DNA from 2 places in the Limnohabitans sp. INBF002 genome. Region 2 is predicted to be linked to the other one. Evidence: predicted binding sites of a transcription regulator. Region 2 holds the regulator's gene; the other holds the start of a gene.
The links. The regulator HrcA, encoded in region 2, represses chaperone genes, less so after heat shock. The targets are predictions, from matches to a motif close to TTAGCACTCNNNNNNNNNGAGTGCTAA.
Positions count from the first base shown of each region.

Region 1: the regulator HrcA is predicted to act here: its motif matches at 1,715-1,741, upstream of groES (co-chaperone GroES).

Region 1 is NZ_AP027055.1:287,643-292,464, reverse strand. Features, by position in the region: gene QMG15_RS01520 (outer membrane beta-barrel protein) at 1-95, opposite strand, end outside; gene QMG15_RS01515 (hypothetical protein) at 361-744, shown strand; gene QMG15_RS01510 (DUF2145 domain-containing protein) at 787-1,569, opposite strand; gene groES (co-chaperone GroES) at 1,825-2,112, shown strand; gene groL (chaperonin GroEL) at 2,147-3,799, shown strand; gene tal (transaldolase) at 3,982-4,822, opposite strand, start outside.
Region 2 is NZ_AP027055.1:1,890,794-1,895,615, forward strand. Features, by position in the region: gene QMG15_RS09350 (hypothetical protein) at 1-107, opposite strand, end outside; tRNA gene QMG15_RS09355 (tRNA-Arg) at 303-379, opposite strand; tRNA gene QMG15_RS09360 (tRNA-Ile) at 411-487, opposite strand; gene QMG15_RS09365 (DMT family transporter) at 535-1,476, shown strand; gene hrcA (heat-inducible transcriptional repressor HrcA) at 1,482-2,483, opposite strand; gene QMG15_RS09375 (NAD kinase) at 2,523-3,419, shown strand; gene recN (DNA repair protein RecN) at 3,416-4,822, shown strand, end outside.

The DNA.
Region 1 (4,822 bases), 990 kb from region 2:
TAGTCAGTATGTGCTGGGGCTTTACCTTGGGCGCTAGCCACACCGGCCGTAGCCACCAAGACGAGAGAAGCCAACAAGCGGCTGATCGTTTTCATAAATATCCTTCAATTTCAATATTTGGCAATGCGCCAGAGTTCATAAAATTGCCTGTCACGAACAGGCAAGTAAATTAAATATGAGTTATTTATATTTACAAAAAGAAGTTTAAAACTATTTTTGTAATATTTTATTAACAAATGATAGGTAGATAGACATCGTTCCCCACGCAGATGCACATGATTTCCAGAGACTTGCAAGGATTTAGGGTTAACCCTATACTTCAACCTTACTTCAGTCTGACTGAGACATTTAAGGATTTCCATGACCACGTTCGTCAACATCAGCTACACCACCAGCCACCCCGGCGTCACCCGCTTTGAGCGCGCTTACGCATCAGCTAAAAACGTTGTTCAACGTCTCCAGCAAGAAAGCACTTACGCCGCGGTGTTGTTGATGTTTGGCGCCTTGAGCCTCATCGCTTCGATCTATGACATCGTTGACGCATCGCAAGAAGGCCAAGAGCTGGGCGCTTGGGTCGTGTTGTGGGCTGCCGTCTTGATGTGTTTGGTGGTTTTCGGCAAATACTGCAAACGTCAACTCGTGGCCTGGTTCAAAGCTGACCGCGAAGCCCGCATGTGGGACAGCGCCTTGACCGATTACCGAGTCATGGCTGACATTCGCTGCGCACAAAGCCGCAGCGAATAAAAAAAGCGCCCCTCAGGGCGCTTTTTTTATTGGGCTGATGCATCAGTCCGAATAGACCCTTTTGACCACCGCGCCCGTGTCGTACGTTTGTAGGTAGTCGGCAAGGCGCTCGAAAGTGGCGGTCACGGGCAGACCGCGGTGGTCCGACAGCGACACTTCCGCATCCAACATAGCCCCCAGCATGAGCTTGAATGCGTTCACATGCACAGGTTGCGCGACGAAATGGGCTTTTTCGTAGGCTTTGATCGCCTGAATGTCACTGGTTTGGTAGATCGCCGCATTCAGCACATCCAACACAAACTCCGTGCAGTTTTGCCGCCCCAGGGTGTAGGGGTTGGCAATGACCGAATAGTCGCGCTGATGCAACTGCTGGTAAGTCGGCGAGGCAATCACCTTGAGTAATTTGTCTTGCAACACGGGTGAAGGAATGATCAAGCCAGACTCCAGCGTGACCACGCCTTTGAAAAACTCAACAGGCACATCTTGCACAAGGGCGCTCACATCGGGGTGATCGTCGAGCTGGTACAAGTTTTGGATGGCATAGCCCACCGACTTCTCACCACGAACGGCAAACGCCACATGCGTGAAGTGCATGCCTTCTGGCAGCTCAGAAGCCGGCCGCCCCATCCTGGCAATGATGGCAACGCGCGCGCCCGTGTCAGCCAGCGTGCGCTCGACCTTTTGTGCAAACGCGCGAATTTGTTCGGGCTTGAAGTGCGCGACCTGGGACGGCGCTGAACTGCTGACGCTGAACCCTTGTGCCATGGCAGACACAGACAACAGCAATGCGCAGCAAATTGAAAGGGTGATGCGTGTGAATTTCATCCATGACCTCGTCGCAAAAGCATATCGGGCCTAGCGTACAAAGCAACAAATTCAACATGGTTAACTACAAATACTTCATCGACAACTCAAAACAACGCGTCTTATGCGCGGCTGACCTCTTGAAATTCATCAAGATGGCCTAAAATTAGCACTCAATGGCAGGGAGTGCTAACAGCGCCCCGCCAGTGGCTTAATCGGCGTCCAGCGTGTCTGGGCGCTTTGCTTTCAAACCCTTAGTTCCTATTTGGAGATGCAATGAAACTTCGTCCTCTCGGCGACCGCGTGATCGTTAAACGTATCGAAAGCGAAACCAAAACCGCCTCTGGCATCGTCATCCCTGATTCAGCTGCTGAAAAGCCTGATCAAGGTGAAGTTGTGGCCGTCGGCCCAGGCAAGACCAATGACAAAGGCGAGACCAAAGCTCTGACAGTGAAAGTCGGCGACCGCGTGTTGTTCGGCAAATACAGCGGCCAAACCGTCAAGGTGGCTGGCGACGAACTGTTGGTCATGAAAGAAGAAGACCTGTTCGCCGTTGTCGAATAAGTTCACGAATTCAGAAATTTAAGGAAATATCAAAATGGCAGCAAAAGACGTAATTTTCGGCGGCGAAGCCCGCGCACGCATGGTTGAAGGCGTGAACATTTTGGCCAACGCGGTCAAAGTGACTTTGGGCCCTAAGGGTCGTAACGTGGTGTTGGAGCGCTCGTTCGGCGCCCCTACCGTGACCAAAGACGGCGTGTCTGTGGCCAAGGAAATCGAACTCAAAGACAAGTTGCAAAACATGGGCGCTCAGATGGTCAAGGAAGTTGCTTCCAAGACGTCTGACAACGCTGGCGACGGTACGACTACCGCCACCGTGTTGGCTCAAGCCATCGTGCGCGAAGGCATGAAGTACGTTGCCGCTGGCATGAACCCCATGGACTTGAAGCGCGGCATCGACAAAGCTGTTGCAGCTTTGATCGAAGAGTTGAAGAAAGCCACCAAGGCCACCACAACCACCAAAGAAATCGCGCAAGTCGGTTCTATCTCTGCCAACAGCGACTACAGCATTGGTGAAATCATCGCCAACGCCATGGAAAAAGTGGGCAAAGAAGGCGTGATCACTGTGGAAGACGGCAAGTCTTTGAACAACGAACTCGACGTTGTGGAAGGCATGCAATTCGACCGCGGCTACCTGTCTCCTTACTTCATCAACAGCCCAGAGAAGCAAGCTGCTTTGTTGGACAACCCCTTCGTGTTGTTGTTCGACAAGAAGATCAGCAACATCCGCGACTTGTTGCCCACACTGGAAGCCGTTGCAAAAGCTGGCCGTCCTTTGTTGATCATTGCTGAAGAAGTTGAAGGCGAAGCCTTGGCAACTTTGGTGGTCAACACCATCCGTGGCATCTTGAAGGTTGTGGCTGTGAAGGCTCCAGGCTTTGGCGATCGTCGCAAAGCCATGTTGGAAGACATCGCTATCTTGACCGGCGGCAAAGTGATTGCCGAAGAAGTTGGCTTGACCCTCGAAAAAGTGACTTTGGCTGACCTTGGCCAAGCCAAGCGCATCGAAGTGGGCAAAGAAAACACCATCATCATCGACGGCGCTGGTGCAGCTGCTGACATCGAAGCCCGCGTCAAACAAGTGCGCGTGCAAATCGAAGAAGCGACTTCTGACTACGACCGCGAGAAGCTGCAAGAGCGCGTGGCCAAGTTGGCTGGCGGTGTTGCCGTGATCAAGGTTGGCGCTGCCACCGAAGTCGAAATGAAAGAAAAGAAAGCCCGCGTGGAAGACGCCCTGCACGCCACGCGCGCTGCTGTGGAAGAAGGCATCGTGGCTGGCGGCGGCGTGGCATTGCTGCGCGCACGTCAAACCGCTGGCACCATCAAAGGTGACAACGCTGACCAAGACGCCGGTATCAAACTGGTGTTGAAAGCCATCGAAGCCCCATTGCGCGAAATCGTTTACAACGCGGGTGGCGAACCATCTGTGGTGGTGAACGCTGTGTTGGCTGGCAAAGGCAACTACGGCTTCAACGCTGCCAACGACACCTACGGCGACATGATCGAAATGGGTATCTTGGACCCCACCAAAGTGACACGCACTGCTTTGCAAAACGCAGCGTCTGTGGCCTCTTTGATGTTGACCACTGAGTGCATGGTGTCAGAAGCTCCAAAAGACGAAGCCGGCGGCGGCATGCCTGACATGGGTGGCATGGGCGGTATGGGTGGTATGGGCGGCATGGGCATGTAATTGCTCCTTGCCTGAGGCGCCACACCGGCGTTGCAAGGGCTTGCCGTGGCGATGCCACTGTCTACGCCCTTGCGCCTTGGTTTGGCACCTCATGCTGCGTCGTGATGCATTTTTTGCAGACTGACAAACCCAATAAAAAAAGCCCCGCAACGCGGGGCTTTTTTTCGTCTGTACTCAGCGACTTAGTGCATCAATGCTTCAAGCTTCACCGCATCCACACAGAAAGCGCGAATGCCTTCAGCCAATTTCTCGGTGGCCATCGCGTCTTCGTTCATGGCGAAGCGGAACGAGGCTTCTGTGTGATGCACCTCTGGCAAGTCCAGTTGCATCGCAGCTGACGCGCTCAAAGCTTGCACCAACGGCTCATTGGATGCACCCAACTGCGCCAGCAACTCAGGCGCGATGGTCAACAAATCGCAGCCCGCCAAGGCCGTGATTTGGCCCACGTTGCGAAAGCTCGCACCCATCACCTCGGTCTTGATGCCGTGGCGTTTGTAGTGGTTGTAAATGGCGCGCACCGACTTCACGCCGGGGTCGTTGGCATTGGCGTTGTCGGCCTCGACCCACGCAGTTCCCGCCGACTTTTTGTACCAGTCGTAAATGCGGCCCACAAACGGGGAAATGAGTTGCACCTTGGCATCACCACACGCCACAGCTTGGGCGAATGAAAACAGCAGGGTCAGGTTGGTGCGAATGCCTTCGCGCTCCAACTCGGCAGCGGCTTGAATGCCCTCCCACGTGGACGCGATTTTGATGAGCACGCGCTCGCGCTTCACGCCTTGCGCTTCGTACAAAGCCATGATGCGTTTGGCACGGGCCACAGTCGCTGCCGTGTCAAAGCTCAAGCGAGCATCCACTTCGGTGGACACGCGGCCGGGAATGGTGGCCAAAATTTCGCAACCAAAGCGCACCAGCAAGCGGTCAATTTGCGCGTCCATGGGCTCGTTGCCGTGGGCGGCCACGGTGTCTTTGAGCAAAGGTAGGTATTCTGGTTTTTGCACCGCTTTCAAAATCAGCGATGGG
Region 2 (4,822 bases):
CGGTGAGAGTAATTGAGCGAGCTAAACAGTATCAAGTTAACTTGATACAAAACGAAATAAACGATTGCCGTGGTACAGACAATGAAAAACCGGTTTTTATAAGTCACGACAATTCCTTCTTTCAGAAATTTTCGTCATATTGATATGCCAAGCTTGCAGTTGGCTTATTCCTAATGAATATAAATTCGACCCAAGGAAAATAAATTACCAAACGGTCACCGGATGTCCACCAAGCGAGATCGGCATAAAGAGCTGCAAAAACGAAAAAGTCCTAGAACATTACTGTTCTAGGACTTCACGTTTGGTGCGGCTGGCAGGAATCGAACCCACGACCCCTTGGTTCGTAGCCAAGTACTCTATCCAGCTGAGCTACAGCCGCTCTGGAAAACCGAAAGTATATCACAGATATTTGGTAGGGCGTCACGGACTTGAACCGTGGACCAAAGGATTATGAGTCCTCTGCTCTAACCAACTGAGCTAACGCCCCAACCGAAGCGACAGATTGTAGGGGCTATGCAAACTATCATTCTTCAAATGAAACTCTCCCCTAGAGCCCTCGGGCTCGCCGCTGCAGTCGTGACGGTGCTGATTTGGTCGTCCTTCATCGTTGTGGCGCGCGCCTCTGCTGCGCATCACCTGCTTCCCCTCGATATTGGCTTTCTGCGCATCATCGGCGCGGGATGCGTGCTGCTCCCTTGGGGCTGGTGGCTGATGCGTTCGCAGCGCCATTCGGGTGACCGCGTGGGTTCGCTGATGGGTTTGTCTCCACTGCCCTTGCGCATCACGGTCTTGGCTGGGCTTTTCGGCAGCATGCTTTATGCAATGTTGGTTTATTCTGGTTTTTTCTTTGCGCCTGCAGCACACGCTTCTGTACTGATGCCTGGCAGCTTGCCGCTGTGGACATCACTCTTGGCCCTCGTGGTGCTACACGATCACATCACCCGCGCACGCGCCATGGGCTTGGCTTGCATTGTGTTGGGCGATATGTTGGTGGGCGGTACAAGTTTGCTCAAAGCATTGGATGGCGGCGAGGTTTGGAAAGGCGATGTGATGTTTATGTCGGCAGCCTTTTGCTGGGCTTGCTACAGCGTGCTGGTACGCCGCCATGCGCTAGAACCTGTGCGCGCCACCATCGCCATCACGGCTTTTTCTTGCGTGGGCTTTGTGCCGGTTTATGGTTTGGCCGCTTACGCAGGCTGGGTGCCTACACACTTAGACACAGCCCCTGTTTCTGAGATGTTGTTTCAAGCCATATTCCAAGGCGTAGGTTCCGTCGTGATTTCAGGCATCACCTTTAACGTGATGATCCGTCACTATGGTCCCGTGCGCTCCACCATGATCACGGCGCTGGTGCCGGGCTTGTCAGCGCTGGGGGCGGTGGTGTTTTTGAATGAACCCATGAGCCTCAACTTAATTGCAGGTCTTGCCCTAGTGACTTGCGGTATTTTGTTTGGCGTACGTTTGCCAAAAACTTAAACGCCCTATTTGTGGCTGAGGGCGTTGCTCACCAACTTGGACGTGATATCCACAATTTGAATCATCCGGTCGTAGGCCATGCGCGTGGGGCCGATGACACCCAGCGTACCCACCACGAGGCCGTCTACCTCGTAGGGAGCGCTCACCACCGACAGCTCTTCCATAGGCACGATTTTGCTTTCGCCGCCGATGTAAATACGTACACCTTCGGCTTGAGCGGAGCTATCGAGCAAACGCACCAGCTGTGCTTTTTGTTCAAACAAATCAAAAGCGCGGCGCAGGTTGCCCATGTCGCTGGAAAAGTCACTCACCGACAGCAAATTACGTTCGCCACTGACCACCACATTGTCTTGCGCTTGGGTCAAGGCCTCGGTGCTTACCTGCACCGCCGCTTGCATCAAGGTGGCAATTTCGCCGCGCAGTGATTCCACCTCGGCCAAGAGTTTTTCGCGCACCTGCTCAATCGCCATGCCCGCGAAATGGTGGTTCAAATAGTTAGATGCTTCCACCAGCTGCGAGGCCGAGTAGTCGGTTTCGGTGAACAGCACGCGGTTCTGCACATCACCCTCGGGCGACACGATGATGACCAACAAACGCCGGTCCGACAGACGCAAAAACTCAATGTGGCGAAACACCGAGCTGCGGCGCGGCGCAATCACCACCCCCACAAAATGCGACAAATCAGACAACAGATGTGCGGCATTGGCGATCACTTTTTGCGGCTGATCTGGGGCCAACGTCGGGGTTTGCATGTGGCTGCGCTCAGCGGTGAGCATGGTGTCCACAAACAGGCGATAGCCCAGCGCCGTGGGAATGCGCCCTGCTGAGGTGTGGGGGCTGGCAATGAGGCCCAACTCCTCCAAATCCGACATCACATTGCGGATGGTCGCGGGCGACAACTCGATGCCCGTGGCGCGAGACAACGTGCGCGATCCGACGGGTTGCCCGTCAGCGATGTAGCGCTCTACCAGCGCTTTGAGCAATAACTTGGCGCGATCGTCTAGCATGGTCATCCTGTTGTCGAATTTTAGTGATGTAATTTGCCTATGAAATCGAAGTTTCGTCAGATTGCCTTGCTTGGGAAATACCACTTGAACTCAGGTTCAAGCGCTAACCCATCTTCCCGCAAAACCCTAGAGGAAATTGCGCAGTTCTTGCACACGCTGGGCTGTGAAGTCATCCTAGAGCATGACACAGCAGCCGGCTCGGGCCTGAGTGGCTACACGGTGATGGGCATCGAAGAAATTGGCACATCTTGCGACTTGGCCATTGTGCTGGGTGGCGACGGCACCATGCTGGGCTATGCCCGCCAACTGGCACCACACAACGTACCGCTCATTGGTATCAACCAAGGTCGCTTGGGTTTCATCACTGACATTCCTTTGAATGAAGTCAAAAACACACTGACCGCCATGCTGGGCGGCGGCTATGAGGAAGACCGCCGCGCATTGATGCGCGCCAAGGTATGGCGCGATGGCCATTGCGTGTTCAATGCCCTGGCCCTGAACGACGTGGTGGTCAACCGTGGCGCCACCAGCGGCATGCTGGAAGTACGCGTCGCCATTGATGGCCGGTTTGTGGCGAACCAACGCGCTGACGGCGTCATCATTGCAACGCCCACAGGCTCTACCGCTTACTCTCTATCCGTCGGCGGCCCGCTGCTGCACCCGTCCTTGCCAGCCTGGGTCATGGCACCCATTGCGCCGCACACACTGTCCAACCGCCCCATCGTGCTGTCCGACACCGGCGAGGTGACGATTGACCTGGTGGCTGGCCGTGACGCCAGTGCCAACTTTGACATGCAGTCGCTGGCATCGCTGCTGATTGGCGACCGCATCACAGTCAAACGCTCCAACTACCACGCCACCTTTTTACATCCACGCGGCTGGAGCTATTACGACACCTTGCGTCAAAAACTGCACTGGAACGAGGGTGTGGCATGAGTCTGCAGCACATCGTTTTGCGCGATTTTGTGATCGTGCGCGAGCTGGACCTCGACTTGTCAAGCGGTTTTTCTGCGCTCACCGGCGAGACCGGTGCTGGCAAATCGATTTTGATAGACGCCCTGCAACTGGTACTGGGCGCGCGTGCTGAAAGCAGCGTGGTGCGCGAAGGCGCAGCCCGTGCCGAGATTTGTGCCGAGTTCGACACCACATCCGACATCTTGAAATGGCTAGATGAAGAAGGCTTTGCCGACATCGCTGCCGACGACCACCTGCTGCTCAAACGCACGATTGACGCGCAAGGCAAAAGCCGCGCGTGGATCAACGGCAGCCCCGCCACCGCCACCCAGCTGCGCGCTTTGGGCGACATGGTTCTGGACATCCACGGCCAACACGCGTGGCAAAGCCTGACCCGTCCAGACGCAGTGCGCGGTTTGCTAGACGCCTATGCAGGCGTGAGCCTGCAAGGCATGACACAAACATGGACGCAATGGCGCCAAGCCACCCAAGCCCTGCACGAGGCGCGCACCGCGCAAGCCACGCTGCAAGAAGAGCGCGAGCGTTTGCTGTGGCAAATTGCCGAGGTCGACAAGCTTGCGCCCGCCGCAGACGAATGGGATGAGCTCAACAGCCAGCACACGCGCCTGTCGAACGCACAAGCCTTGATGGATGCCGCGCAAGCCGCCATCCAAGCCTTAGAAGACGACGACAGCGGCGCACTACGCCTGTTGACCAAAGCCCAAGACACGCTGCAAGACCAAACCGATGTGGAGCCCGAATTCACCGCGCTGGTGGACGTGCTGGCCTCTAGCCTTGCACAAGCGGGCGATGTGGCGCATTCGCTCAACGCCTATTTGAGCCGCACAGAGCTCGACCCTGCGCGATTGCAAACACTGGACGACCGCATGTCGCTGTGGATGTCTTTGGCGCGCCGCTTCAAGCGCACACCGCAAGAACTGTCTGCGCTGTACCTGGAGTGGAAAACGCGTTTGACGCAGCTCGATGCCGCCACAGACCTTGAAGCCCTGGAGGCCACAGAAGCCAAAGCCGCAGCGGCGTATCAAGTGCAAGCCCGCAAAATTTCCCAAGCCCGCACACAAGCTGCGCCCAAGCTGGCCACCGCCATCACCCAAGCCATGCAAGGCTTGGGCATGCAAGGTGGTCGCTTTGAGGTGCAGTTGGACAAAACTGAGCAACCTACGGCCAGTGGCCTAGAGAGCATCACCTTCTTGGTGGCAGGCCACCCCGGCAGCACACCGCGCCCCGTGGGCAAAGTGGCTTCGGGCGGCGAGCTGTCGCGCATTGCCTTGGCCATCGCCGTGACCACCAGCGAACTGGGTACGGCGCAAACCCTCATCTTTGACGAGGTGGATTCAGGCGTGGGCGGTGCTGTGGCTGAGACT